3 regions of the Pseudomonas sp. GW823-FHT06B06 genome follow, and region 2 is predicted to be linked to each of the others. Evidence: riboswitches for the same ligand, from Rfam matches in the RefSeq annotation. Region 2 holds a riboswitch; each other region holds the start of a gene.
The links. Region 2 has a riboswitch for cobalamin ahead of cobO (cob(I)yrinic acid a,c-diamide adenosyltransferase). Riboswitches for the same ligand answer to the same signal wherever they lie in the genome.
Positions count from the first base shown of each region.

Region 1 (9,682 bases), on a different contig from region 2:
TCGAGGCCCCCGCGGAAATGCCAAGCAGGTAGGGATCGGCCAACGGGTTGCGCAGCAGCGATTGCAGGATCACCCCGCAGGTCGCCAGGCCCGCCCCGCAAGCCGCCGCCACCAACGCGCGAGTCAGGCGGTAGTTCCAGACAATGCCCTCATCGATAGGATCGAGGGCATACCCGGCCATCCACAGTTTGTTGGCCAACACCTGGAACACCACGCCGGGTTCGATGCGGGTTTCACCGATGGCCACGCCGGCGATCACGGCCACGAGCAGCATCACCAGTGCAAGCAGAGTGCGAATCAGCGTCGCGGTCATTTTGGCAGGTCGTAGCGGTTGATGGCCGTTGCCAGCGATTCGAGACCGTCGAACATTCTCAAGCTGGCCTGCATGGCCATGGCGTCGAGGATAATGATGCGGTTGTTTTTCACCGCGTCCATGTTGCGGGTCACGGGATCGCTGCGCAGGAATTGCAGTTTCCGTTGATAGTCGTCAGCCGGGAAACGCCGGCGATCCATGCGGGCGATGACCAGGAATGTCGGGTTGGCCTTGGCGATGGTTTCCCAGCCAACGGTTGGCCACTCTTCGTCGGACTGCACCACATTGCGCACGCCCAAGGTGCCCAGCATGAAGTCGGGGATGCCCTTGTGCCCGGCGACATAGGGATCGATGTCCAGGCTGGCACTGGAAAACCAGACCAGCGCGCTGGTGTGCGTGAGGTCTTTGCCTTGCACCGCGGCAATGGACTTGGCCAGGCTGGCCTGCAGTTGCGCGTTCAGTTGCTGCCCGCGCGCCTGGACATCAAAAATCTCGGCCAGTTGGGTAATGCTTCTGTAGAGACTGTCAATGCGAAACGGCTGCAGGCGGGTGCCGTCGGCCCCCACCAGGTTGTCCTTGGATTCGCAGTCCGAGGGCATGAGATAGGTTGGAATCTGCAGTTCGTGAAACTGCTCGCGGGTAGCGACTGCGCCTTGCGGGCCGACCATCCACTCAAGTTCGACAGCGACCAGTTCCGGGCGCTTGCCGATGACCGACTCGAAACTCGGCTCGTTATCGGCCAGGCGTTCGATCCTGTCGTTTTGCCCCTTGTATTTGCCCAGCACATCATTGAACCACAGCGAAGTGCCGACCAGTTTGTCACCGAGTCCCAGGGCGAAGAGCATTTCGGTGCCGGCCTGGCCGATAGTCACCGCCCGGACAGGGGCGTGCGTGAACGTCAGTGTGCTGCCGCAGTTCTCGATCGTCAGCGGGTAATGAGTAGGGGAGGCACAGGCGAGGGCAGAAAGTCCCAGGCCGGTGACGAGGGTGAAAAAGCGCGGCAACAGCATGATGCAATCTCCATTTGAACCGTACACGCAGCCAGGGTGCAAGGTCTGGAAAACACATCATCGAGCGCTGCCGAAAACAGCAGTGCAAGGCCCATCACCTGAGTGACGCCCGCGCAGATGTCCTTCCCGGACACCCCGCCGGTTAGTGATTTGTTGCTTGGCCGGCAGGTCTCCTGACTGATGCGTCATGGCGTGCTCCAGCCTTCCCGGGAATCGATCCCAGTGGCAGTTCAGGAGCAGGCTCGGCACCTACAGTTGCGGGGGCAGTTCCGTTTGATGCGTTGGCAGCATCACGGATTCCCTATTAATCCCGTTTGGGAACCGGCGGCGGCATGGTAGTCGATCATGCCGCCCGAGGCGAACCCATCGCCTGATCAGAAGTATTTGAGCCAGGCGATATCGCGACGACGCGCCTTCAATGCGGCGAACCAGCGCACCGGTGGATACAGCGTTGCCGCCAGGAGCACGGCGATCAGCCATACGGCACCTATGCCGTCGAAGCCGAAGTAGTCGCCCTGGTTCAGGCCGAAAAATGCCGCGCTGAGCAGATAAAGCATTTTCAGCACATACAGATGGAGCAGGTAGAAAAACATCGGTGCCGCGCCAAATACCGCCAGGATGCTGATCCATTGGCGCTGCCGGGCCCGCTCGAAGCCAAGCAGCAGTAAAAGCCCCACGCCCAGTGTCAGGCACAGGAACAGCAGGGAAGGGGGGTACTTGGTGATGTTGAAGAAACTCATGAGGGTTTCTGTCGTGCTTTCATGAACCACCCACTGCGCTTCGCCATAACCGTTGACCAGGCGCAGGGCGATGAAACCGATCAATGCACAGGCACCTGTCAGCAACAGATAACGCTGACGCATTGCGAACGAGGTAGAGCGTGCGAACCACGGACCGATGCAGTAACCCAGGGCGATGACGCCGATCCACGGCAGCACGGGGTAGGAGGTGCGCAGGCGCAAGTGGTCGGAGAATTCGATCCAGCCGCGATCATGCAAAATCGCCCAAGGCAGGTGCAGCGCCGATCCGGGCGGGAAGTGCAGGGGATCGAGCAGGTTGTGCAAACCGACTATGGCCAGGCCCAGGACACACAATATTGGCCGAGGTAGCCAGGCCAATACAGAGAGGGCAATCATGCTGACACCAATCGCCCAGATCACCTGCAGGTAGATCACAGCAGGCGGGAACTGAAAGGTCCAGGCGAAATTCACCAGGGTGAATTCCAGCACAACCAGGAACAGGCCACGCTTGAACAGGAACATCGACGGCGTGCCCTGGTGCTTTTCACCGTACAGGAATGCCGACAGTCCAGTGAGCAGAACGAACACCGGCGCACACAAATGTGCGAGGGTGCGGCTGAAAAACAACGTTGGCTCCGTGCTGTCGACAAGCATCGGGTCGGTGACCTGGCGGTGCAGGAAGAACGTCTCGCGCACATGATCCAGCAGCATCAGAAGGATCACCAAGCCTCTGAGGGCATCTATGGATATCAGGCGTTGGTTCAGGCTGGTGGTGGGCGGGGTTTGAACAAGGTTTGTCATTGAAAGTCGCAGGCAGGGGGTGGGTCATGCTGTCGGTTAAGAACCGATAATCGTTATGTTGTTATAACGTAACATAAATAATTGATTGTGTGGGCGAAATGCTATTTAACTTTGCAGGAGCCGGCTTGCTGGCGATGACTTCGTTGAGATCAGCGCCGGGCTCGAGGGCCAATCGGGAGACTAGCGGTCAATTACGAGCGGGGCGTCAAGACGGCCAAGGCAACCGCCACGATGAAGAGCGCCGGCACGTCACCTGCCAAGTGCCCCATTTGCCCTGGCTGGGTAACCGCCTGGACGGCCATGATGCCTCCATGTACAGCGCTAGACCACACGGTGAACCAGATGAGGCTCAGATTGGCTAATGGATCACGTGCGGCCAGGATCAAGAAGACGCCAAGTGTGGCGTAGATGCCAACGATCATCATCGGGTAGTCCGAGTGACCGACGTGCCAAGCCCAGCCGGACGGCCAGAACAACATAAGTGGGTAGAGAGCAAGGCACGCGAGGCCAGCCAAAACTAGAGCGACGCGTAAAAAACTGAGGCGATCGACTACGGTCATGGCGGACTCCTCTTCGGGGCTGGCTCTAAATAATAGGCTGAGGCTGCGGCCAGCACTTGGGCATATTGATAAGTACCTCTAATCAATTCTCTGCAAAATACATCGTTTGTTTACCTGTTTTTGCAGACGTAGCATGCATGCCGAAGCAGAATTGAGAGATACATACATGTCGACACGCCGCGAGTTCATCAAGCAGGTATCGGTAGTTGCCAGTCTCTCCATCGACGAATCCACGACAGAACAAATTCAGCAAAAAGAATCCAGACTTCGCCGCCGGCTACATCAATTACTTCGTGATCAATGGTGCGGTCATTGCGCCCCAGTTCGGTGATAAGGAAGCAGATACGAAAGCCTTTGACCTGTTGTCTGAACTTTACCCGGACCGCGAGGTGGTGCAGCTCAACATCGACGCAATCGCCGCAGGTGGTGGCGGCATCCACTGTGTGACCAGTCACCAGCCTTCGGTTTAGTCTGGATTATGTAAATCCTGAGATTCAAAGCCCTCCACCGAAGCGATACTGCCAGACGATGCCAACGGCATCGTATTCACTGCCGGTACGGGTATGCGCACCTTCACTCGCAAACAGCTTTAGCGAATTATTTCGGTTCAACGGCAGCGAGAGGGTACCCCCATAGCGTGTATTTTCCTGAAAGTCGTGGTTACCGATCCCATCGACTGAGGTACTCCCGCCAGCGAAGTAGGTCCCATCCAGCGAGGCCCAGACACCGTTACTAAAGGCATAGATAAGATGCACCTGTGCCTGGTAAATCGGGTTCTGGGAAAAAGTACGGTCACCAAGGTACTGGTTATTGTCGGTGTAAAAGGTTCCCGCAGCGGATAATTCCAGGGTCACGGGGCCCAGGCGCTTGGAAACCCCAAGTTCGGGTTTGAATGACCAGCGGTTGTTGCCGAGATTGACCAGCCTGCTGGAGTCGTATTGGCCAAGTGGCGCCGTAATTGCCAGGCTGGCGCCGATAATCACATCTTGTTGATAGCTGGGGAACTCAGCCAGGGACATCGCCGGGGCGCCCCACAAGTTGACCGAGAAGCGCAATCTTGGATCAATCAGCCCAGTGACATTTCGCTCCCTGGGTTCACCGGCAAACAGGGCCGAGCCCGTCAATCTGGCTTCAGGCACGACGATGTCGAACTTCCCGGAGCGGCCCCAGACGTCCAGGGACCTGGCGAAGGCAAATACGACCGTCTTGATGTGGAGTTTGGCATTCTGCAAGGGGACGGAGGGGTTGGCGGTCACGTTGCCATGGAGATCGCTGTAGCCCAGGAGCAGGAAATTGATACCGACCGGCGTATTGGCGTAGGACCTGGGTTCAAGATCCTCTGCGACGGCAGTGGTGGCTACCATGATGAGCGATGCGGATGCGACCCGAGCCAGCCTGGCGATGCAGAGTTTGTGTTTCATCCACATTCGCTCGCTTCCTGTCAGGATTTTCAGGGTTCTATGTATTGTTGTAGCACTTCCCTGCAGGAGCGAGCATGCGCGCGAAAAACCCGAGGCCGCCACGGGGTATCAAGCCCCCCCGCGTTATCGTTGAAGACCATCGCGAGCATGCTGAACTGGTCAAGTAATCATGCTCGCTCCTACAGAAAAACGGGGTGAAATCCACGAAATCCGGGACCCACATCAAAACCCCACATCCAGCACCACACTGTCCAGATAAGTCCCCGCTGGCGGTGTCGCCTGATCGGTGTAGATCTTCGCGTTGTAATTGAAGACCTGGCTCCCCGTCCCCAGTCCATTTCCGGGATTGACCTCGGCGTCCGAACTGGCCCGACGTGCAACGCCCACGCTCCCCCAGCGGGTCGTGCCGGCACTTTTGAAAATGTCATAGGCCAGGTAATTGCCGCTAGAGATCATCCGTCGTCGCCCGCCGACACCCAGCGGGTTTTGCCCATCGCTCAGTCCCACCGTGTAGGCGCTGCCTTTGGTACAAGCCAGATTGATGGTCTGCCCGGTGACCGGGGCGAAAGCACTGACCACCGGCGCGCTGCCGAAGGTGATGTTCGGGGCGGTGATGGTGCAGTCGTTGGCAACCGTCAGGTTGATCGTCAACGTGGTGGTGCCGCTATTGATGTCGCGTCCAAGGCATAAGCCGCCAACGCCGATGCCCGAGCAATAGTTCCAGTTCCAGAAAATGCTCAGCGTTTCGCTATAGATCCCGGCCGCGACGTTGCTGCCAAGGGTGGTGCCGAAATACAAGGGCACGGTTCTTGGGACCGTGCCACCGAGCAGGCCAAGTGCATCGATGATGCCGTTGCGCGCGAAGTCGTAGGCGGTGCCGCGGGTTAGCGGGTAGCTGGTGCTGTTGTTGGCGTAGATCGTGTAGCCGATGACGTCGCCGGTGGGGCCGAGCAAACCGCTCTGGGTCGATGTGACCGTGGCCCAGAAGTGATCGTTGCTGCTCAGCAAGGACAACAGCGAGCCGGTGCAACTCAAGCCGCCGTTGAGCGTGGAACCGGGTTGCGAGGTGGTGCGCACGGCAATCGAACTCAATAAGCCGAAGGCCACTGGCGTAGTGCCGACCACCGAACACAAGGCCCAGGCGGGGGCCGGCAGACAGAGCGCCAGCAGCATCAACCACTTCATCGGCACACCAGCGGCCCGATCAGCGGGATCTGGTCCTGCGCCAGGTCGGCGGCAAACTGCACGTGGCAGGTCTTGCCATCGCCCAGCGTCACCCGCAGATCGTTCTGCGCCTGCAGGTTTTCCAGGTACACCAGGCCGTCCCAACCGACCACAGTTTGCGTGCCGCTCTGCTCATGCAACACACCGCTGCCCAAGGGCAAATCCTGCTGCTGCACGTCCACCAGCACGATGCTCGCGGCGATCACCCGGCTTAGCGGAAACTCCAACAGATAGCCGCTGCCACGCCGCACCGCAATGCGCTGCTCGACGTTCGGGCTGCGCACGTTAGCCGGCAGGTTGAGCGGATCGATCTCGTATTTGCCGCGGTAGTAGGCGCTGCTCCACGGTACCAACAAATGACCGTTGCGATCGGTCTGGCCCACCTGCTGGTTTTCGTAGCGCACCGGAATATCGGCGTAGCCGTCGGTGCTGACCACTACAAACGCATCGTCGATACGGTTCGCGGCAAACACCTGGCGGTCCATCCACACCAGTGAACCGCTGGCATCGGCCCAACGGGTTTGTGCATCGCTGGTGCCATAGACCCCGGCCTGCAACTGCACCGACTGCAAACGCCAGGTCAAGTCGGCCTGCCGGTAATCGGGTCCGTCACCCTTGGCGTAACCGAGATTGAAGCCCACCCCGCCCTCGGTCGGCACGGCACGGCTGTAGTTGACCCGCTGCTGCGATTGGCCGGTCTTGCTGCGTTCACTGCCGATGGCCAGGCTGCCACGCAGGTCGAACGGAATCACCAGTTGCGCCTGCACCGCCCAGTTGCTGTCGCCGATTTCGCGGTTGGCCGACAGGTAAAAACTGGTGTTGCGCCACAACGGTTTGCTCCAGGTCAGGTTAAGCAGGCGGGTGCGCGAGTCGTCCGCCGCGCGCACGTCGAAATAGCCGGCGCCAAGGCTGCCCCAGGTATCGAGATTGACGCTCAGGGTTGCCTGCTCGCTGCGTTTGCTGAGGGTGGTGTACGGACTGTCGACCACGGTCAGGTCGGCATATTGATCACGCCGTTGCAGGCGCTGCCAGGAAAAGCTGTAACGCTGGCTGCTGTATTGATAACCGAGGCTCAGTTGCTGGCCGGTTTGCCCGTCGAAACGGCTTTGGCTGACGGCGCTGTTGAGCACGCCGAAATTGCCCAGCCGCACATTGCCGCCAACGCCGCCGAGCGCCAGCGTGTCCGAGGCTTCAGCGTGGCTTTCCAGGGTGAAGTTGTCACTCAGGCCGTAACGCAAACTGCCGGACGTGACGCCGGGGCCATAACTGAAATCCTGAAGGCCGTAGTCCTGGCGCAAGGTCCCGGCCGCCACGGAAAAGTCCGACAGGCCTTTTTGCAACAAACTGCTGGTGACGTAGAACGGCACCGTGGTCGAGACCTGACGTCCCAGGGCGTCGGTGGTGACCACCACGGCTTCGCCGGCACCGTTGATGAACGGGATGTTGGTCAGTGTGTAAGGGCCAGGTTGCAGATCGGCACTGCTGGACTTGTAGCCGTTGATGAACAGGTCCACCGACGACGGCACCGCGGCTTCCCCGGCGAACTGCGGTAAGGGGTAGGTCACCAGGTCCGGGCGCACGCCGAAGTCGCGCGACAGTTGCACGCCGCCCAGGCGCACCGAATTGCTCCAGGGCAAGGCACCGCTGACCAGATCGCCCGCCTCGTAGGTCAGCATCCGATCATCGTCGGAATAGCGCCAGGTGGTGTCATAGCGTAGGTATCCATTGTTCAGCGTGTTGATCGCGTCCCCGGACAAAGTGCGGCGATATTGCCCGGTATTCGACAGCGTGCCCCAACTGTCGAACAACCGCACTTCGTTCCACGCGGCCAGGTAAGTGCCGGCATCATCGGTGTCGTTGAGGTACAGGTCATAGTTGAGGAGGGCGCCGAAGCTGCTCAGGGCCGGGGTACGCGGATAGACTTGGCTACGGCCGACAAACTGCTCCGGCAGCCAGTCGGGCGGCACATCCAGCAACAGGCGTTGGGCTTTGCTGTCGTACTCGCTGTGCAGGCCGGGCAGGGTGTCGAGGCCGACTTCAGCGCCGATGTCTTGCGGCAGTTTCATGCCGGTTTCATGCAGCGCACTGGCGGGCACAAAAAATCGCCCGTTGCGCTGCTCCACCGCCACGATCCGTCCGGTGTTCATCTGGTTGACCACCAGTTCCAGAAACAATTGTGCATCGGCAACAGCCTCCATGCCGCTGGGCGGAGGCGGCAGGTCTGCGGCCTCCGCGTGATGAATGACAACCAGGCAACACGCACAACCCATGGCCCTCAACGGACGCCGCAAACTGCGAGCCCACCCCTGGCTCATTACCGCTTTCTGTCCGTCAATGGACCTGGTCTCCTTTTACTCCCCTCGCCACGAAAAACTGACCAGCACTACGACCTCAGCGTGCCGGCGCAATACTCTGCACCTGCGGCGCACCATTGACCCGCACCTGCAACGCCGGGTCGCCAGCCATCGGGCCGGGTGCGGGCCAGCGCATGATCGCCCCGGGCAACACATACCCCAGCAATCCGTCCACCAACGGCCGGGTCTGGCTGCCTTGCTTGAGAGCCACATCGGTCAGGCGCGCATGAACCGCGCCCTGGTTGCGCACCTCGACATAAGGACGGCCGTCCACGGCCACCGTGCGCCAGCTCAAGTCCGGCAGGCCGACGCCTTTCGGATCGCGCTGGCGGGTGGTGTCTTCCTTGCTCCACAGACCCGCGCCATAGGCGAACAACGGCACCGAGTAGCGCATCTGAAAGCGAATCGCCGCCGCCGTCTTGCCGTCGTCCGCCGCGGGCGGTTTCGCCGAGGGAATTTCATCGATGATGATGCGGTACGCCAGTTCCTGACCCGGCGGGATTTCCCGCGTGCGGGTCAGGCGCACCAGTTGTTTCTGGCCCGGTTCGATCTTCGCCACCGGAGGGCTGCCGATCACGTCACGCTGGTTCTGGTATTGATCGCTGAAGCCGCTCTGGCTCCAGGAAAACACGCGTATCTGCAGATTGGCGGTCTCGCTGCCGCGATTTTCCAGCCACAAGGCACTGGCCTGTTGATCGGCCTCCAGCACCGGATCGATCGGCCAGATCAGCACCGAACTGGCTGCCTGCACCTTGGTTGCCCCCAACCACAGCAGTGCCAACAGCATATGACTGACGACCAACCGCCGTCGCGAAGGTGAATACATGTGCCTGCTCCTTTTTGCCCCTGCGGCTTGATCCGTTGGCCCCGTCACCACGACAACTGCACTTGCAGCACGTCGCCGTACGTCCCCCCGGGTTGATTGCCCGGTAACTGCACCTGGCCGTAAATCGGCAGGCTGATGTTGTTCGCATCGCTATACGACACCGCCACGCTTTGCCCGATCCCCAGGGTCTGGCTGTAGGCCGCATCGCGAAACAGTTGATACGCCACCCGGTTGCTGCCGCTGGTCAACTGCATGTGGCGGCCACCGCTGTTGTACTGTCCGCCATCTACGCTCATGTTCAACGTCACGCCCGGCGTGCATTGCAACTGCACGCCCCCGGTCAGTGCGACTTGCACCGTGTCCGTGGCGAGCGCCGAGCGGTTGCCGAAATTCAGGCTGCCGTAAGTGGAGACGCCGCCGACGATCAGGCAGC
Region 1 is NZ_JBXAHO010000018.1:19,469-29,150, forward strand. Features, by position in the region: gene AC1Q8Q_RS17750 (FecCD family ABC transporter permease) at 1-313, opposite strand, end outside; gene AC1Q8Q_RS17755 (ABC transporter substrate-binding protein) at 310-1,323, opposite strand; cobalamin riboswitch at 1,470-1,664, opposite strand; gene AC1Q8Q_RS17760 (acetyltransferase domain-containing protein) at 1,698-2,864, opposite strand; gene AC1Q8Q_RS17765 (DUF6632 domain-containing protein) at 3,056-3,424, opposite strand; partial or broken gene AC1Q8Q_RS17770 (agmatine deiminase family protein) at 3,637-3,894, shown strand; gene AC1Q8Q_RS17775 (transporter) at 3,919-4,845, opposite strand; gene AC1Q8Q_RS17780 (Csu type fimbrial protein) at 5,068-6,030, opposite strand; gene AC1Q8Q_RS17785 (fimbria/pilus outer membrane usher protein) at 6,027-8,384, opposite strand; gene AC1Q8Q_RS17790 (fimbrial biogenesis chaperone) at 8,461-9,249, opposite strand; gene AC1Q8Q_RS17795 (Csu type fimbrial protein) at 9,294-9,682, opposite strand, start outside.
Region 1: another riboswitch for cobalamin. It lies ahead of AC1Q8Q_RS17755 (ABC transporter substrate-binding protein); the one in region 2 lies ahead of cobO (cob(I)yrinic acid a,c-diamide adenosyltransferase).

Region 2 (9,682 bases):
GATCGAAATCGGTGTGGTTGCTGATGCGCGGCAGCACCGGCACCACTACCTTCAACAGCTGCCCGGCCTTGTCGGCCTGGCGCTGGTCGATGCCGTCCTCGGCCTCCAGGTGCAGGTCCATCACGTACGGCAGTACGCCGATCACCGGTTTGCCAGTGCGCGTTTCCAGCCAGTCGAGACCGGGTTGCAGCAGGGCGATGTCACCGCGAAAACGGTTGATGACGAAACCTTTGACCCGCGCCTGCTCGGAGGGCGACAGCAGTTCCAGGGTGCCCACCAGGTGAGCGAAAACCCCGCCCCGATTGATGTCGGCGATCAGCACCACCGGGCAATCCACCGCTTCGGCGAAGCCCATGTTGGCGATGTCGCCAGCGCGCAGGTTGATCTCGGCCGGTGAGCCCGCACCCTCGACCATCACCACTGGATACGCTGAGCTCAAGCGTTCGTGGGACGCCAGCACCGCTTGCATCGCAATGGATTTGTAGTCGTGATAGGCCACGGCATTCATCGTGGTGACTGCACGCCCATGGATGATCACCTGGGCGCCGGTATCGCTGTTGGGCTTGAGCAGCACCGGGTTCATGTCGGTGTGGGGCTCAAGAAAAGCAGCCTGGGCTTGCACGGCTTGCGCGCGACCAATCTCGCCACCGTCGGCAGTCACCGCGCTATTGAGCGCCATGTTCTGCGGCTTGAACGGCACCACGCTGACACCCTGGCGCGTAACCCAGCGGCACAGTGCCGTCACCAGCGTGCTTTTACCGGCGTCGGATGTGGTGCCCTGCACCATTAGCGTGGTCATTGGCTTTCCCTGGTGAAGGCGTCGAACGCGCAGTCGAGGCGTGCCCAGTCGGCTTCATCGCCAGGCAGGCCGAAACGCAGGCTGCTGTTGTGGGTGAACAGGCGCAATAGAATGCCGCGCCGGGCCATGAACTCGTGCAGTACTTCGGCGCGCTCGGTGATTAGCCATTGGAACAAGGCGCACCCGCCTTGGGGTTGGAAGCCGTGCCGGGTCAACAGGGTGGCCAGCCGCGCACTGGCCTCATCAGCGCGCTCGCGCTGCCGAACGTGCCCTTCGGTGTCGCGCAGGCACGCCTGGCCCAGCACTCGGGTCGGCCCGCTGACCGCCCACGGCCCTACTTGCTCGGCGAGCAACTTGAGCAACTTGCGCTCAGCCAGGACAAAACCCAGGCGCACGCCGGCCAGGCCGAAAAACTTGCCAAAGGAGCGCAGCACGATCAAGCCTACCTGATGGGCAAACGGCGCCACACTCAGGTGCGGCGTGTTGTCCATGAAGGCCTCGTCCACCACCAGCCAGCCACCGCGCGGGGCCAGGCGCGAATGCCAGTCGAGCAGCCGGGCGGGCGTCAGGTTCAGCCCGGTTGGATTATTCGGGTTGACCACCACCAGCACGTCGAGGCTATCGACGAAGAAGTCGACCTCCTGCTCCAGCACTTCGCGCACGATGTAGCCATTGCGCCGCCACGCCTCGGCATGTTCGGCATAACAGGGTGACAGTACGCCGACCTTGCCCGCCCGCCGCAAACGCGGCAGCAACTGGATGGCCATCTGCGAACCGGCGACCGGCAACGCTTGCAAGGTGCCGTAGTAGTCGCAGGCCGCCTGCTCCAGACCGTCATTGGTTTCCGGCAATCGCGCCCAGGCCCGTTGCGGGATGTCCGGCACTGGAAACGGCCAGGGGGCCAGGCCGCTGGACAGGTCAAGCCAATCGGCTTCATCGATGCCGTAATCGTGCGCCGCCTTGCGCAGTCGTCCGCCGTGCTCAAGCATAAAATTCAGACCCCACGCACAGAATCAGCAGCCACAACCATACCCCACGCTGCACCAGTTGCCAGCCGCGGTCGATGGCGTCGGCATCCGCCGGCACGCCCTCGCCCAGCGTCGGGCGCTGATGCAGTTCACCGTGATAAATCGCCGGCCCGCCCAGCTCGACGCCCAACGCACCGGCACCCGCCGCCATCACCGGACCGGCATTCGGGCTGTCCCAGGTTGGCCCCTGGGTACGCCAGCATTTCAACGCCAGTCGGGTCTTGCCCAACAGTGCATAGGTCAGCGCCACCAGGCGCGCCGGAATGTAATTGAGCACGTCGTCGATCTTGGCCGCCGCCCAGCCGAAACGCTCGAAGCGTTCGTTGCGATAGCCCCACATCGCGTCCAGGGTGTTGCTCAAACGGTAGAGCACCACGCCGGGCGCACCGGCCACGGCAAACCAGAACAGCGCGGCGAACACCGCGTCGCTGCCGTTTTCCAGCACCGATTCGGTGGCGGCACGGGCCACGGCGGTTTCATCCAGATCACTGGTTTTGCGGCTGACCAGATAACTCACGCGTTGGCGCGCTTCTTCAAGGTCACCGCTGCGCAAGGCCTTGGCCACCGGCGTGACGTGCTCGCCGAGGCTGCACATGCCCAGGGCGCAATAGAGCGCGAGAATCTCGACGATCCAGCCGACGTACGGCGCCCATGAGAGCGCCGTGGCGAACAGGGTCAGCGGCACTACGGCGATCACCCACGCGGTGACCCCATGGCTGCGCCAGCCGCGACCGCCACCATTGAAACGTTGCTCGATGCGCTCGGCGAAACGGCCAAACGCCACCAGCGGATGCCAGCGCTTGGGCTCACCCAGCAGCGCATCCAGCGCTACCGCGGCGACACTCAACAACGCCACACTCATTGACTCACTCCCCAATAATTTTCGTACAGCAGCTCACTCAACGGACGCGCCTGCGCCCAGCCTTCGAGCACCAGCATTGGCGCCGGATAGAAGGCCTTGACCGGTCCCAGGCAGAGAATGGCCAGGGGCTTGGCACCAGGCGGCAGGCCCAGCAGGTCCGCCAAGGCTTGCGGTTCGAACAGCGAGACCCAGCCCATGCCCAGCCCTTCGGCGCGGGACGCCAGCCAGAGGTTCTGGATGGCGCAAGACAACGAGGCCAGGTCCATTTCCGGCAGGGTGCGACGACCGAAGATGTGCCGTTCGCGATCGTCCATCAACGCGGCGACCAGCACTTCGGCGCAATCGTTGATGCCCTCGACCTTGAGGTGCATGAATTCGTCGGTGCGCTCACCCAGGGCCTCGGCGGTGCGGATACGTTCTTGCTCCACCAGCTGTTGGATCTGGCCACGCAAGGCTCGATCGCTGATGCGGATGAACCGCCAGGGCTGCATCAGGCCGACACTTGGGGCCTGATGCGCGGCTTCGAGCAGGCGTCGCAGCAGCTCGGGCTCGACCGTGCCGCCGGCGAAGTGACGCATGTCGCGGCGTTCACCGATGGCGCGGTAGACCGCGTCGCGTTCGGCCTGGCTGAAGGCGTTGTCAGTCATGGCTCTTCGCGAGCAGGCTCGCTCCCACATTTGATATGCGTTCCCCTGTGGGAGCGAGCCTGCTCGCGAAGGCGTCCGTCCAGTCAGGCGCAAACAAAGCGGCAATCGCTGATGGATTGGACGGGAAATAAAAGTGCACGTAAGAGGCCGTCATCCGCCCCTCACGATAAACCGCTTCGGCCCCACGCCCGCCGTTAGGACTCAGGCCACGGGCAATCGGAACAAGCTCGGTCGTGGTCAACGAATGGTGATAGGTATGCCCGCGCAAAGAACCTTCCGGCAGCTCAACCGCTTGCAGAGCCAATGCAGCAAGGCGCTTTTGCATCACCGCGTCGCCCTTCAACAAGCCGACCAGCTCGGCACGAGTGCCCTCGACATCGGTCAGCGAATCGAGCAAATAAAGCATGCCGCCGCATTCGGCCAGCAAGGGTTTGCCTGCCGCGTGGTGGGCGCGGATGGCGCTGAGCATGGCAGTGTTCTGCGCCAATGCCACGTGGTGCAATTCCGGATAGCCACCCGGCAGGTACAGGCTGTCGGCCTCTGGCAAACCTGCATCACGGATCGGCGAGAAAAACCGCAGCTCGGCGCCCATCGCCCGCAGCACATCGAGACTGGCGCCATAGGTAAAGGCAAACGCTTCGTCACGGGCCACGGCGATGCGCACGCCAGCCAGCAAGGGCTCGACTGTCACCACATCGGGCGCGGCGAATTCCACCGCCGGCGGCAGTTCGACTTCGCAACTGCCGGCCAGGGCCTCGGCCGCCGCATCGAGGCGCACATCCAGGTCATTCAACTCGCTGGCCTGCACCAGGCCAAGGTGTCGACTCGGCAATTCGATCCCGGTCTCCCGTGACAAGGCGCCATACCAGCGCAGGCCTTCGGTCAGGCTGCCTTCGAGCAGTTGCGCGTGGCGCAGGGTGCCCACGCGGTTGGCCAGCACGCCGGCAAACGGCAAGTCCGGCTGATAACGCGCCAGGCCCAGGGCCAGTGCGCCGAAGGTCTGGGCCATGGCGGTGCCGTCGATCACAGCGAGCACCGGCACGCCGAAATGCCGCGCCAGGTCAGCGCTGGACGGCGTACCGTCGAACAGCCCCATGACGCCTTCGATCAGGATCAGGTCAGCGTCGCCAGCGGCCTCCCACAACAGGCGGCGACTGTCCAGCTCGCCGACCATCCACATGTCCAGTTGATACACCGGCGCACCGCTGGCGCGTTCGAGGATCATCGGATCGAGAAAGTCCGGGCCGCACTTGAACACGCGAACCTTACGGCCCTGGTTACGATGCAACCGGGCCAGCGCAGCGGTCACGGTGGTCTTGCCCTGGCCGGACGCCGGCGCAGCAATCAGCACCGCCGGGCAACGTCGAGGCTGGTTCACAGCTCCACGCCTTTTTGCGCCTTGATACCGGCCTGGAAGGCGTGCTTGATCATGCCCATTTCAGTGACGGTATCCGCCAGTTCAACCATCTGCGGCTTGGCGCCGCGACCAGTAACCACCACGTGCTGCATAGGCGGACGCGCCTGCAAATCGCTGAGCACCTGATCGAGATCGAGGTAGCCGTGCTTGAGGGCGATGTTCAGTTCGTCCAGCACCACCAGGCCGATGGACGGGTCGCGCAGCAGTTGCTGCGACACCGCCCAGGCCGCTTCGGCAGCCGCGATGTCGCGCTGGCGATCCTGTGTTTCCCAGGTGAAGCCCTCGCCCATCACATGAAAACGCACCTGCTCGGGAAAGCGCCGGAAGAACAGCTCTTCACCGGTGCTGTTACGCCCCTTGATGAACTGCACCACGCCGCACTGCATGCCATGCCCCATGGCACGCGCCAGCATGCCGAACGCCGAACTGCTCTTGCCTTTGCCATTGCCGGTCAGCACCAGCAGCAGGCCACATTCGTTTGGGGAATTGGCGATGCGTTCGTCGATCACGGCCTTTTTGCGCAGCATGCGCGCCAGGTGACGTTCGTCACGATCAGGATTGTCAGACATGGGGGAGCTCTCCGTTGAGGCAGGATTAACGGCGGGCAGGCACAAGAATAGACGGCAAGAAGCCTGGCATCGCCCACCGTGATGCCGCTTGGATGGATCAGGCCGGTCTCCGGGCTCATGAGCGGCGTGACGCCTCGCTGCGCGCCTTCCCGCATCGATGGATCGACGCAGTGGCTTCAAGCGCAGTTTTCACTCATTTACCGTTGCGGGGGCAGCGCCGGGATCGCAGGGCTTCATCGACTGAAGCGCTCACTCACCGGCTTCCCTGTTTCACTCTGTCGACCCAAGCCACAGAGCACCTGAAACAAGCGGCGAAGGTTAGAGGGTTGGGGGTGGAGCGTCAATTGAAGACAGGGTGCCGGAACGAATAACTGCCAACCATTCATAAAATGACGTCAATCTTGTGTCACACTCACTTCAGCGATATCAATTTGCCACAATCTCACAACACAATAATAAGGTGAGCCCTATGCAAGGCATGATCATCAGTAATCCGAAGCTGGAATTCCTGCGTCCGGTGCTGGAGCGCTGGTTCGACTGTATCGATCGTTATAACGCCGTTCGCGGCGACAACGAGACACCCTACTGGCTCGATGAAAAAGCCAACCTCGGCCTGCTTTCTGCCGCGGCTTGGATGGCTGAGATGGTCACACTGCAACAATCGCCCACGCGCAAACAGACCGAAGAAGGCGAACGCAACGGCCGCGCCGACCTGTTTATCGCCACCACCGAAGATCGCGCCTGGCTGCAGGCCACGCAGCGCTGGCCACGCGTTAACAGCCTGAACCTGACCCAGGCCTTGCTGGACATCACCAGTGACGCGAAAAAAATCAGCTACGCCAGCGACCTGAGAATCGGCTGCCTGTTCGTCGCTCCCCACAAGAGCCAGCAAGGCGCCACCCCGGAGGAACTCCAGGACATGGTCGATGACCTGCAAAAGGAGCATTGCTGCGCCGTGGCCTGGTATTTCCCCTATGCCTATCGCAAATTGCGCAATGAAGCCGGTCACTATCACCCAGGCATTGCCGTGTTGCTCAAGGAAGCTCGCGGCTAAAGGTTGAACCATCGGGCTTTGCCGCTTCTCTATGATTTAAGTCACTGCATTCATAGGGAAGGTCAGCAATGCGCACATCCGAGCTGGTTTTCGTCATCGCATTAGCGGGAGGGCTCGTCGCCTGTGGCGAAACCGCCCGCTTGCAAGTCACCGACGGCATCGGGCCGTCCCCCAAGCTACCGGAACCGAACAAGACGCTGTTCCCGACAATGAACATCGCCCCGGCCATTGGCTGGGCGGACGGCGCAAAACCCGTCGCGGCCAGCGGTACTCATGTCGGCGCATTTGCCGAGAACCTCGATCATCCACGCTGGCTTTATGTGCTGCCCAATGGCGACGTGCTGGTTGCCGAAACCAATGCCCCGCCCAAACCCGATGACAACAAAGGCATCAAGGGCTGGATCACCAAGAAAGTCATGGGGCGCGCCGGTGCCGGCGTGCCGAGCCCGAACCGCATCACCCTGCTGCGAGATGGCAACCACGATGGCGTTGCCGAAACCCGCACGGTATTCCTGGAAAACCTCAACTCGCCCTTCGGCATGACCCTGGTCGGCAATGACCTGTACGTGGCCGACACCGACCGGCTGTTGCGCTTCCATTATGAGAACGGCGACACGGCAATCCAGAACAAACCGATCAAGGTCGTCGACTTGCCAGGGGGCACCCTGAACCACCACTGGACCAAAAACGTCATCGCCAGCAAGGACGGCAGCAAGCTGTATGTCACGGTGGGCTCCAACAGCAACGTCGGCGAAAACGGCATGGACCAGGAGCAAGGGCGCGCGGCGATCTGGGAAGTGGATCGCGCCACCGGCAACCACCGGATCTTCGCTTCAGGCCTGCGCAACCCCAACGGCATGGCCTGGGAGCCGCAAAGCGGTGCGCTGTGGACGGCCGTGAATGAGCGGGACGAAATCGGCAGCGACCTGGTGCCGGACTACATCACCTCGGTGAAAGACGGCGCCTTCTATGGCTGGCCATTCAGTTATTACGGCCAGCATGTCGACGAGCGTGTCGACCCGCAAAACCCGGACCTGGTGGCCAAGGCGATCGCCCCGGACTATGCGGTGGGGCCTCACACCGCTTCACTTGGCCTGACGTTTGCCGAAGGCAACAGGTTGCCGGCGCAGTTCAAGGAAGGCGCGTTCATCGGCCAGCATGGCTCCTGGAACCGCAAGCCGCACAGCGGTTACAAAGTGATTTTCGTGCCCTTCAGCGGTGGCAAGCCAAGCGGGCAACCGGTGGATGTGCTCACCGGGTTCCTCAATGATGAGGAAAAAGCCATGGGTCGGCCGGTGGGCGTGGTGATCGATCAGCAAGGCGCCTTGCTGGTGGCCGATGATGTGGGGAATAAGGTGTGGCGGGTGTCGGCCGCTCATTAACCTGCACTTGAAAAACAGGCCGACCGGTCGGCTTTTGCTTTGGCTTTGGCTTTTGCTTGGCTTTAGATCTTGATTTTCTTGCCCCCTCACACCCTGAGTCTGTCCGTCAACCTGTGACGACGTCCATCGGGGCCTCTACCAACGTTGATCCATGCCGCATCGAAGCTTGTTGTGGGAGATTGTTTTCTGAGTACATATCCGTTGCTGCGGTAACGGCTACTTATGGTTTCGCCCTTACGGCGACTCACTTTTTCAAACGCCAAAAAGTAAGCAAAAGGCTTTGCCCCACCACTCGGTGCCTCGCTAGGGCTCGGCATGCCCTCTCTCCGGCATTGCTCCGTGGGTCGCCGCGATGGGCCATCCCTGGCCCAGCGCGGCTAAACCGGCGTCCTGCCGGTTTCCCCACTGCGCAATGCCTGCGTTCGGCCATCGTGGTTAACGGGGCACCCAGATCAAAAACAAAAGCGAGGCGGCCTGAGAGCCGACCTAATCCTTTCCAAACACCCCAATCCCCTTGTAGGAGCCAGGCTTGCCGGCGAAGAACGATAACACGGTACAACAGACACACCGCAGCGCCTGGTTCGCCGGCAAGTCGGACCGCCGCACCGCTGGCTCCTACAGGAGGAACGCGTACGGCTCCCAATTAGGTCGGCTGTAAGGCCGCCTCGCTTTGGCTGTTGCTTTGGCCTTTGATTTTCTTGCCCCCTCGTGAGGCCGAGTGGAGGTTCTGTGCAGTGGGTAAACCGGCATGGATGCCGGTTTAGCCGCGCTGGGCCATGGATGGCCCATCGCGGCGGGCCCACGGAGCAGGACCGGAGCGAGGGCATGCCGAGCATTAGCGAGGCACCGAACGCCAGGGGCAAGAGCCCTTGGTTACTTAGGGCCGGGCGGCGTTCCGTTTTTCCAAGTGACTCGCTGTAAGAGCGAAACCCTAGGTGGCCGTTACCGCAGGAATGGATATGTACGCTGTCAGGCCGCCATCGCGAGCAGGCTCGCTCCTACAGTGGATCGCGTACAGCCGCGAGAGATTGGTCGGCTGTCAGGCTGCCTTCGCGAGCAAGCCCGCTCCCACAGTAGATCGAGTACATCCTCGGGGCGCGGGGGAATTTGCAGCGTCAGCAACACCGCGTATTACATTTCCCGCGCCCAAAACGCGCGTCCTGACGCTCACGGAAAAACGCCTCGTAGGTCATCACCGGCTCGCCCGGATGGCTGATCGCCCTCTGTGCGACATAGTTGTCGTAATCAGGAACGCCCACCATCAAACGCGCGCTCTGGCTAAGGAAACTGGCGGCTTGCTGCAATTTGCGGATCATGGCAGTGCTCTCGATGAGATTTGGACAGCCCGATATAACCCCACTGATGTATCTGCAATGTGTCCGCTTCCCGGCCAATTGTATTTTCATGTATTCAAGCCCCCGCGACCTTTTGGCGCATGACCGGCTGGCCATCGATTGAGCGCCAACGGGCAACAGTTTGTTAACATCCCTGCGCTTTTTTTCGCCTGATCCGTCAGGCACTGTGTTTTCTCTGTTGCACACAGGAAGCTTTTTTCCATGAGTACGTTGTATTCCCGCCGCACAGTCCTGCAAGGCATGAGCCTGTTGAGCCTCGGCCTGCTCGCCGGCTGCGATGACAGCAGCAAGCTGTCGTTCAAATACGGCAAGGACCTGAGCGACAAGATCATGGGCCGCTCCTTCAAGCTCAAGGACACCGAGGGCGAAACCCGGATGCTCGGCAGCTACCAGGGCATGATGCCGATGATCTTCTTCGGCTTCACCCAATGCCCCGCAGTCTGCCCGACTACGCTGGCCCGCGCCGCCCAGGCGAAAAAACTGATGGGCCGCGATGGCGAGCGCCTGCAAGTGATCTTCATCACCCTGGACCCTGAGCGCGATACACCCGAGTTGCTCGACAAATACGT
Region 2 is NZ_JBXAHO010000019.1:20,835-30,516, forward strand. Features, by position in the region: gene AC1Q8Q_RS18385 (cobyric acid synthase) at 1-799, opposite strand, end outside; gene cobD (threonine-phosphate decarboxylase CobD) at 796-1,788, opposite strand; gene cbiB (adenosylcobinamide-phosphate synthase CbiB) at 1,781-2,689, opposite strand; gene bluB (5,6-dimethylbenzimidazole synthase) at 2,686-3,336, opposite strand; gene AC1Q8Q_RS18405 (cobyrinic acid a,c-diamide synthase CobB) at 3,329-4,714, opposite strand; gene cobO (cob(I)yrinic acid a,c-diamide adenosyltransferase) at 4,711-5,322, opposite strand; cobalamin riboswitch at 5,406-5,640, opposite strand; gene AC1Q8Q_RS18415 (hypothetical protein) at 5,792-6,376, shown strand; gene AC1Q8Q_RS18420 (PQQ-dependent sugar dehydrogenase) at 6,445-7,758, shown strand; gene AC1Q8Q_RS18425 (YbdD/YjiX family protein) at 8,874-9,074, opposite strand; gene AC1Q8Q_RS18430 (SCO family protein) at 9,315-9,682, shown strand, end outside.

Region 3 (9,682 bases), on a different contig from region 2:
GGGACGCGTGACGCCGGCGAACATGATGGCCATCGGACTCACCCTGGTGGGCAGCGGTAATTTGCTCAGCGCCTGGGCGGTCAACAGCGGCGGATACCTGCCCTTCGCCCTGGCGATTGCAGTCACGGGTGCCGGCGCCGGGCTGCTCAACGGCGATACGCAAAAAAACATCATGGCCTGTGTGCCTCGGGAGCGTACCGGCATGGCCTCGGGCATGAGTACGACCATGCGCTTCAGCGCGGTGATGCTGGCGATCGGTGTGTATGGCGCATTGCTGTCGGGACACAGCGAACGGCTGCTGCACGACCATCTGGCGGCACAGGGCGGGCAATGGCTCGAACACAGCCAGGGTGTCGCCTCGCGGGTGGTGGCCGGTGACATGCCGGCGGCCCTGAGTCTGTTGCCGGAAGTTGCGCGGCCGCTGGTCGAGCCACTGGCGCGACAGGCGTTCGTGGGTGGGTTCAGTTTGTTGCTTTGGGTCGCGGGCCTGGCGGGGTTGCTGGGCGCACTGGTGGTCGGGACACTGATGCGCAATCCGATTCCAGCGCCCCGCACTGCCCTGGCGCTTGAATGACGCGTACCTGGCGATTTCATCTTTGAATGTACAGCCGCCTTCGCGAGCAGGCTCGCTCCCACATGATCCCGGTGAGGCACAGATTTCACCTGTGGGAGCGGGCTTGCCCGCGATGAGGCCCATAAGGGCGACACAGCACCTACCCCAGAACAAGCTCGTCGATATGCCGATATCCGGTTTGCAACTGCGCCGCCAACACCTTGCTGCGCCCAAGGCGAATCGGCCCGCGTTCGATGTCGATCACCAGCCCCGGACACTCGAGTGCGGGCAACGACGGCCACTCTTTCAAACGGCCATCGGTTATCACCAGCAAGCGCTGCTGTTCGGCCGGCAAGCGCTTTTGCCGCGCGGCAAGCCACAGTGCCGCATCACCCAGCGCCGCCAGCAACGGCGTACCGCCGCCCGCACCAAGTCCGTCGAGCCAATGGCGCAAACCGCTGGATGCCTTCAGTCCCTGCACCTGCCACTTCGGCGCTGCACCGCTGGCCGTCAGTAATGCCAGGCGCGCGCGCTGGCGGTAGGCATCGTCGAACAATTGCGCCAACAGGCCCTTGGCATCACTCAATGCCTGGTGGCGGCGGGTCGAAGCCGACGCGTCGACAATCACCAGCCACAGCTCATGCGCCGCGCGCGTGCGCTGCTGGAACAAGACATCCTGGCGCTGGCGTGGCCTTCCGTTGAGTAACGTGCCTGGCCAATTGATCGAGCCTCCATGGGACGCGTGACGTTTACCCTGTTTACCGTGATCGAGGCGTCCTGCACGAGGTCTGGCATTCGCCCCCACGTCCGATCGAGGGCGAATGCCTAGGGCTTTTTTGGCCAGCTCGGCACCTCTCGCCGCGCGCCGACCGGCAACACTTGAGCGGGCATCTCGCCCCATTGGCCCTGGCCTTCGCTCGGGTTGGGCTGTTGGCTGGATGGGGAATTGTTGGATTGTGGTGCCGATGGCGTGTGCTCGCGACGACGATGGCGCAAGGCAAATTCGGCGACCGCGTCGATATCCTCTTCGCCAATGGCTGTTGCACCGCGCCAGGCAGCATGGGCACGCGCCGCGCGCAACCAGACCAGGTCGGCGCGCAAGCCATCGACACCGGCGGCAAAGCAACGCTCGGTGATCTGCGCCAACGCTTCGTCGTCAAGGGGAATGTTCGCCAATGCACTGCGCGCTGTTTGGCAACGCTCACGCAACGACTGCTGCTGGCTCTCCCATTCGGCGCAGAACTGTTGTGGATCACTGTCGAAATCGAGGCGTCGACGAATGATTTGTCCGCGTTCGGTCGGTGCGGTGTGGCCACTGAGGGCGACGTTCAAGCCAAAACGATCGAGCAGTTGCGGGCGCAACTCGCCCTCTTCCGGGTTCATGGTGCCGATTAGCACGAACTTCGCCGAATGCCGATGGGAAATACCATCACGTTCAACCAGATTAGTGCCGCTGGCCGCCACATCGAGCAGCAGATCGACGAGGTGATCCGGCAGCAGATTCACTTCATCGACATAGAGCACGCCGCCGTCAGCCTTGGCCAGCACGCCGGGGGAAAATTGCGCCCGACCTTCACTCAGGGCCGCGTCGAGGTCGAGGGTGCCGACCAGGCGCTCTTCAGTTGCCCCCAGGGGCAAGGTGACGAATTGACCGCTGGCCAGCAGGTCCGCAAGACCACGGGCCAGGGTCGACTTGGCCATGCCACGCGGGCCTTCGATCAGCACACCACCGATTTTCGGGTCGATGGCGGTCAGATACAGCGCGAGTTTCAAATCGTCGGCGCCGACCACGGCGGAAAGCGGGAAATGGGGGGTGTCGGTCATTATCAGTACTCAGTCATGGTCGGGGTCAATACACGTTCCCCTGTGGGAGCGAGCCTGCTCGCGAAAGCGGTTTGTCAGTCAACGATAATGTTGATTGTGCTGGCCTCTTCGCGAGCAGGCTCGCTCCCACAGGGGTATTGCACTAGCTGTCTTCTTCTATATCCAGCAGCAAATTTTCCAAGGCCTCGCGATACGAACCCGGTTCTTTCCACATCCCCCGCTGTTGCGCTTCGAGCAAACGCTCGGTCATGTCGCGCAAGGCATGGGGGTTATGCTCGCGTACGAAATCCCGAGTGCCCGGGTCAAGTAGATAGGCATCGGCCAGCAACGCGTACTGGTGATCGTCGATCAACCGCGTGGTGGCGTCGAAGGCGAACAGATTGTCCACCGTCGCGGCCATTTCGAATGCGCCTTTGTAGCCGTGCCGCTTGACCCCGTCGATCCACTTTGGATTGGCCGCCCGGGAGCGGATCACCCGGTTCAGTTCTTCCTTCAGGGTGCGGATCTTCGGCAGGTCCGGCTGGCTGTGATCGCCGTGATAACTGGCCGCCGCCTCGCCACTCAGGCTTTCCACGGCAGCCAGCATGCCACCCTGGAATTGGTAGTAATCATTGGAATCGAGCAGGTCGTGCTCGCGGTTATCCTGGTTTTGCAGCACCGCCTGTACCTGGCTCAGGCGCTGGGAAAACTGCTCACGGGCCACCGTACCTTCATCAGACCCGCCGTACGCGTAGCCACCCCAATTCAGGTAAACCTCGGCCAGGTCCTCGCGGCTTTGCCACAGGCGACCATCGATGGCGCCCTGCACGCCTGCGCCATACGCACCAGGCTTGGCACCGAAAATGCGCCAGCCGGCCTGCCGCCGTGCCGCGTCTTCATCCAGTCCCGATTGCAACAGCGCTTCACGCTCGGCGCGCACCTTGGCTGCCAGCGGATTCAAGTCATCCGGCTCATCGAGCGCGGCGACCGCTTGCACGGCCGCATCGAACAGGCGGATCAGGTTGGCGAAGGCATCGCGGAAGAAACCCGATACACGCAAGGTCACGTCCACCCGCGGACGATCAAGCAGGCTCAGCGGCAGAATTTCAAAGTCGTCCACCCGTTGACTGCCGGTGGCCCAAACCGGTCGCACGCCCATCAACGCCATGGCCTGGGCGATATCGTCGCCGCCGGTGCGCATGGTCGCAGTGCCCCAGACCGACAGGCCGAGCTGACGCAAATGATCACCATGGTCTTGCAGGTGACGTTCGAGAATCAGGTTGGCGGACTGGAAACCGATGCGCCACGCGGTGGTGGTGGGCAGGTTGCGTACGTCCACCGAATAGAAGTTGCGCCCGGTGGGCAGCACGTCCAGGCGACCGCGACTCGGCGCGCCACTGGGGCCTGCCGGGACGAACCGGCCGCCGAGGGCGTCGAGTAGGCCACGCATTTCTGCGGGGCCACAGGCATCCAGCCTGGGTGCTACCACTTCGCCCAAATGCTCGAGGATAGCGTTCACTTCAGTCCAGCAAGCCTCCTTTGGGAGGTTCTCACAGGGGGCATTCAACACCTGTGAAATAAGCTGTGCGGCGAACAGTTCGAGGCGTTCGCGGGTATCGCCCGTGGTGCGCCAGGGTTCACCGCTGACCGACAATAATTCGCCGGGACGCGGTCCGCTCCACGGCTCGGCCAGCGCGCAATCCAGTGGGTCGAAGCCCAGCGCGAACGCCTTGGCCAAGGCCCGCAGCACACTCGATTGCGCGCCACGGCCATCGCCCCGGGGAATGCGCAGCAGCGCCAGCAACGTATCGATGCGCAGCCTTCCGGCCGGTGACTCGCCAAAAACATGCAAGCCATCGCGGATCTGCGACTCTTTCAAGTCGCACAGGTAAGTGTCCAGGCGCGGCAGCCAGATCGCCGCATCGGCATCGCTATCGAGCTGATCGTCCAGTTGCAGCTCGCGGTCGATGTGGGTGTCCCGGACCAATTGCAGGATGTCGCGCTGCAGTTCCCGCGCTCGCCGTGGATCGAGCAATTGCGCTTCGTAGTATTCGTCGGCCAGCAACTCGAGATTACGCAGCGGGCCGTAGGTCTCGGCGCGGGTCAGTGGCGGCATCAGGTGGTCGATGATCACCGCTTGCGTGCGGCGCTTGGCCTGGGCGCCTTCACCCGGGTCGTTGACGATGAACGGATAGATGTTCGGCAACGGCCCGAGCAGCGCATCCGGCCAGCAGTGCTCCGACAACCCTACGCCCTTGCCCGGCAGCCATTCCAGGTTGCCGTGCTTGCCCACATGGATCACGCCGTGGGCGCCGTAGGTATTGCGCAACCAGAAATAGAACGCCAGGTAGCCATGGGGCGGCACCAGGTCCGGGTCGTGATACACCGCACTTGGATCGACCTGGTAACCCCGCGCCGGTTGGATGCCAACGAAGGTCAGGCCAAAGCGCAACCCGGCGATCATCATCCGCCCGCCACGACACATCGGATCACTGTCGGGCTCGCCCCAGCGCTCCAGCACGGCCTGGCGATTGACTTGCGGCAACGCGTTGAACATCAGCAGGTAATCGTCCATGGCCAGGCTTTGCTGGCACGGGCGTTGATCGAGGGTTTCGAGGTCGTTGCTGACACCGCCCAACAATTGCTGGATCAACGCGGTGCCGCTGGCAGGCAGATCGGCTGGCAGCGGATAGCCTTCTTTATGCAGCGCACGCAGGATATTCAAAGCCGCAGCCGGTGTATCGAGCCCGACGCCGTTGCCTATCCGACCATCACGGGTCGGGTAATTTGCCAGAATCAGCGCTATGCGTTTTTCGCCATTGGGCAACCGCGCCAGATCGATCCAGCGCCGCGCCAGTTGCGCGACAAAGTCCATGCGTTCTGGCTGAGCGCGATAGCAGACCACGTCGGACTGACTGCGCTCGCTGCGCCAGGCCAGGTCCTTGAAGCTGATCGGCCGACTGATGATGCGCCCGTCCATTTCCGGCAGCGCAATGTGCATCGCCAGATCGCGGGGGCCGAGGCCTTGTTCGCTGGCTCGCCAACCCGGTTCATTGTCTTGGGCGCAAATGGCCTGGATCACCGGGATATTGCGGCGAAATGGCCGCAAGTGCGGTGCCTCCGGACTGGATTGGGCGAAACCGGTGGTATTGAGAATCACCCCCGCCTCGACTTCATCCAGCCAGTCCTCGACCACGGCAAGGCAGCCAGGCTCTTTCAGGCTGGCCAGCGCAATTGGCAACGGATTAAGCCCCGCCGCCTGCAAGCGCTGACAGAAAACATCAATGAAAGCGGTATTCGCGGCTTGCAAATGCGAGCGATAGAACAGCACCGCCGCCAGTGGCTGACCGCTCTGCCACTGGGCCCGCCAGTCGTTCAGCGCCGCAGGGCTTTTTTGTGGGTGGTAAATCGCCGTACGCGGCAAGGTGTGCGGCTCGGCCCAGACGTAGTCGCGATCGAGCCAACGATTGGCCAGGCAACGGAAAAAGTCGAGGGCATTGCCCATGCCACCCTGACGCAGGAATTGCCACAGCCGGTCGCGATCTCCGGCACCCACGGTACTCAGATCACTGAGCTCCGGGTCCGGTCGATCATCGCCCGGCACCAGGATCAGCTGTACACCCCGCTGCGACAACTCCACCAACCGCTCGACGCCATAGCGCCAATAGGCAATGCCGCCGTGCAGCGAAATCAGGATGACCTTGGCGTGGCGCAGGACTTCGTCGACATACAGATCAACTGATGCATGGTTCTGCACCTGCATCGGGTTGGCCAGGCGCACGCTTGGGTAGTCGTCGGGCAACTGCTGCGCCGCTTCGGCAAGCAACGCCAGGCTGGAGTCGCCGCTGCACAGGATAACCAGCTCGGCGGGGGTTTGCCCTAGGTCGGCAATGTTGTCATCCGACACGAATCCGCCGGGCTGGGTCCTGAGCAGGTGCATGGGTTACACGCTGAGCGCGGCGCGCAATTGCGCTTCGAGCGTTGTGGCGTCCAGCGCCTGGCCAATCAACACCAGACGGGTGGTGCGTGCTTCTTCAGCGCTCCACTGGCGGTCGAAATGCTTGTCGAATCGGGTGCCCACGCCCTGGATCAGCAGGCGCATCGGTTTGTTCGGGACCGCGGCGAAACCTTTGACGCGCAGGATGCCGTGCTGCACCACCAGTTGGGTCAGCGCATCCATCAGCAGGCTTTCGTCGGATGCCGGCAGTTCGATGGAGATCGAATCGAAGGCATCGTGGTCGTGATCGTCTTCGCCTTCATGGTGGTGATCGTGATGGCTGTGACGGCTGTCGATGTGTTCTTCGGACCCGGCACCGAGGCCGATCAGCACGTCCAGCGGCAGGCGCCCGCTACTGGCTTCGATGACTTTCACCGCTGGCGGCAGTTCCTCGGCGACTTCCAGGCGTACGCGTGCCAGGTCTTCAGGGCTGATCAGGTCGGCCTTGTTGAGGATCACCAGGTCGGCGCTGGCCAACTGGTCGGCGAACAGCTCGTGCAAAGGCGATTCGTGATCCAGGTTCGGGTCGAGTTTGCGCATGGCGTCGACTTGATCCGGGAACGCGGCGAACGTGCCAGCCGCGACGGCCGGGCTATCGACCACGGTGATCACCGCGTCTACGGTGCAGGCACTGCGAATTTCCGGCCACTGGAAGGCCTGGACCAAAGGTTTTGGCAGGGCCAGGCCGGACGTTTCGATCAGGATGTGGTCTAGGTCGCCACGACGGGCCACCAGTTCGCGCATCACCGGGAAGAACTCTTCCTGTACGGTGCAGCACAGGCAGCCGTTGGCCAGTTCGTAGACACGGCCGTTGGCCTCTTCTTCGGTGCAACCGATAGAGCACTGCTTGAGGATTTCGCCGTCAATGCCCAGCTCGCCGAACTCGTTGACGATCACCGCGATGCGGCGGCCTTGGGCGTTGTCGAGCATGTGCCGCAGCAAGGTGGTTTTGCCCGAGCCGAGGAAGCCGGTGACGATGGTGACGGGGAGTTTGGCCAGTGTTTTCATCGGATGCCCTTTGGCAAGGTGGCGGGCATACGGGACGAGAACCGGCAACGCACACGCGCGCAGGAAGCGTTCGCCACCGGATCACCCCGCCCGGTTGTAGTGAGAATCTGTATCGAGGCAGGTCTCCTGGCTGACGGCTGGCCAGTCGTTGGACTGGCGGTTGCTGCGCCTTCCCGCGCGCGCCATGGCTGGCGCATGCAGTGGCATGGCAGAAACTGAACCGTTCACAGTTGCGGGGGCAGCCGCGGCATTGACCGCGTTCCCTTCTTAGCTTCGACAAACGCCGAAGAACCTCGAAAGCGCAAGGCTACGCATGGTATCGGGGCGGGTCAATGTTCACATGATTCCTGCGGTGCGCCCTTCGCGAGCAAGCCCGCTCCCACACTTGAGGGTCTGCCCTGAAGGAACTCGGTCAAATGTGGGAGCGGGCTTGCTCGAAGGGAACAACTCGATGTTCAAGTGAGAACCCTTGCCAATTGACGCCCGCCCCCCGCCCATGCTCTCCTACGCATCTTGTTACGGGTGCCCTTCACAGGGTGAAACGGGAAACCGGTGAATCATGTGCTTTACTTCAGGCCATGTCAGTCCGGTGCTGCCCCCGCAACGGTAAGCGAGTGAAGCGTCAGATCCACTGTGCCAATGCGGCATGGGAAGGTGACGCTGGAAGGTTCAGGCTAACGCCTGCGCCCCTCGTGAGCCCGGAGACCGGCCCGCAACACAAAGTGACCATCACCATCACTTCAATCAACAAACCCGCGGTGGGCGGGCGCTGTTCGGACTTCTGCGCGCTCGGTCGTGCGGAGTTCTGCTTGCGCTCTTATTCCCCGCTGACCGAACAGAGGGAAGCGCCATGTCGATTATCAGCAGCACCGGCCACAGCAATGCCGCCAGCAGCACCACTACCCTGTCCCAACGCCTGACCGCGGCGATTTTTGCGTCAATCCTCGGCGCCAGCCTGGTGTATTTCGCCGGTTTCTCGCACATCGAAGCAGTGCACAACGCCGCACACGATACGCGCCACAGTTCCGCGTTCCCGTGCCATTGAGACCTGTCGACATGATCAAGCGTATTGCGCAAACCGCAGGTTTCACCGGGTTGCTGGCCGCCCTGCTGCTGACCCTGCTGCAAAGCTTGTGGGTTTCACCGCTGATTTTGCAGGCCGAAACCTACGAACAATCAGGACCAGCAGCGGTTGAAGTTCATGAACACGCCGCTGGTGTAGCCGCACATACCCACGATGCCGAAGCCTGGGAACCGGAAGACGGCTGGCAGCGCGTGCTGTCGACCACTGGCGGTAACCTGGTAGTGGCGGTTGGTTTCGCCCTGATGCTCGCTGGTCTCTACACCCTGCGCGCGCCGACCAAAACCTCCCAGGGCCTGCTCTGGGGCTTGGCTGGCTACGCGACATTTGTGCTGGCGCCGACGCTTGGCCTGCCACCTGAGTTGCCGGGCACCGCGGCTGCCGATCTGGCGCAACGCCAACTCTGGTGGATCGGCACCGCCGCCTCCACCGCTGTCGGTATCGCCCTGATCGTGTTCAGCCGTCACTGGCTGATGAAAGTCCTTGGCGTGGCGATCCTTGCGGTGCCTCATGTGATTGGCGCTCCGCAACCGCAAGTGCACTCGATGCTCGCTCCAGAGGCACTGGAAACTCAGTTCAAGATCGCTTCGCAGCTGACCAACATGGCGTTCTGGCTGGCCCTGGGCCTGATCAGTGCCTGGTTGTTCCGCCGCAAAAGCGATGGTCAATACCCCGCATGACAGGCCTCAGCGCAGCGCCGACCCTGGTGGTCGGCCTGGGCTGCCAGCGTGGCTGCCCCGTCAGCACGTTGCGGGCACTGCTTGACCAGGCACTGCAGGCGCACCAGATCGAACTGCATCGGATCAAGGCCCTGGCCAGCATCGACTTGAAGCGCGACGAACCGGCGCTGAACGAACTGGCCGAACAGCTTGGGTTACAGATGATGTATTTCAGCAGTGAACAACTGGCGAGCTATCAACCCCGACTGAGCCATCATTCGGACATCGCCTTTGAACGCACCGGGTGCTATGGCGTAGCGGAAAGTGCCGCCCTGGCACTGGCCGAGCAACTGGCCAACGGCCCGGCTACATTGCTGATCCCACGCCAAAAATATGCCCAGGCTACCCTCGCATTGGCTGGCGCCGCGTAAAATCCCCGATAATCTGCGCATTCGATCATGAGCATTCTTCATCTGAAGCCTTGCCCAGCGTCCCTTTTCAACAGGAATTCTTAATGACGGTCTACTTCATTGGCGCAGGTCCCGGCGATCCCGAACTGATCACCGTCAAAGGCCAGCGGT
Region 3 is NZ_JBXAHO010000003.1:297,502-307,183, forward strand. Features, by position in the region: gene AC1Q8Q_RS04350 (MFS transporter) at 1-574, shown strand, start outside; gene AC1Q8Q_RS04355 (VWA domain-containing protein) at 714-1,454, opposite strand; gene AC1Q8Q_RS04360 (magnesium chelatase ATPase subunit I) at 1,379-2,377, opposite strand; gene cobN (cobaltochelatase subunit CobN) at 2,520-6,296, opposite strand; gene cobW (cobalamin biosynthesis protein CobW) at 6,300-7,361, opposite strand; cobalamin riboswitch at 7,461-7,672, opposite strand; cobalamin riboswitch at 7,865-8,089, shown strand; gene AC1Q8Q_RS04375 (CbtB domain-containing protein) at 8,212-8,406, shown strand; gene AC1Q8Q_RS04380 (CbtA family protein) at 8,418-9,122, shown strand; gene AC1Q8Q_RS04385 (cobalamin biosynthesis protein) at 9,119-9,532, shown strand; gene cobM (precorrin-4 C(11)-methyltransferase) at 9,616-9,682, shown strand, end outside.
Region 3: another riboswitch for cobalamin. It lies ahead of cobW (cobalamin biosynthesis protein CobW); the one in region 2 lies ahead of cobO (cob(I)yrinic acid a,c-diamide adenosyltransferase).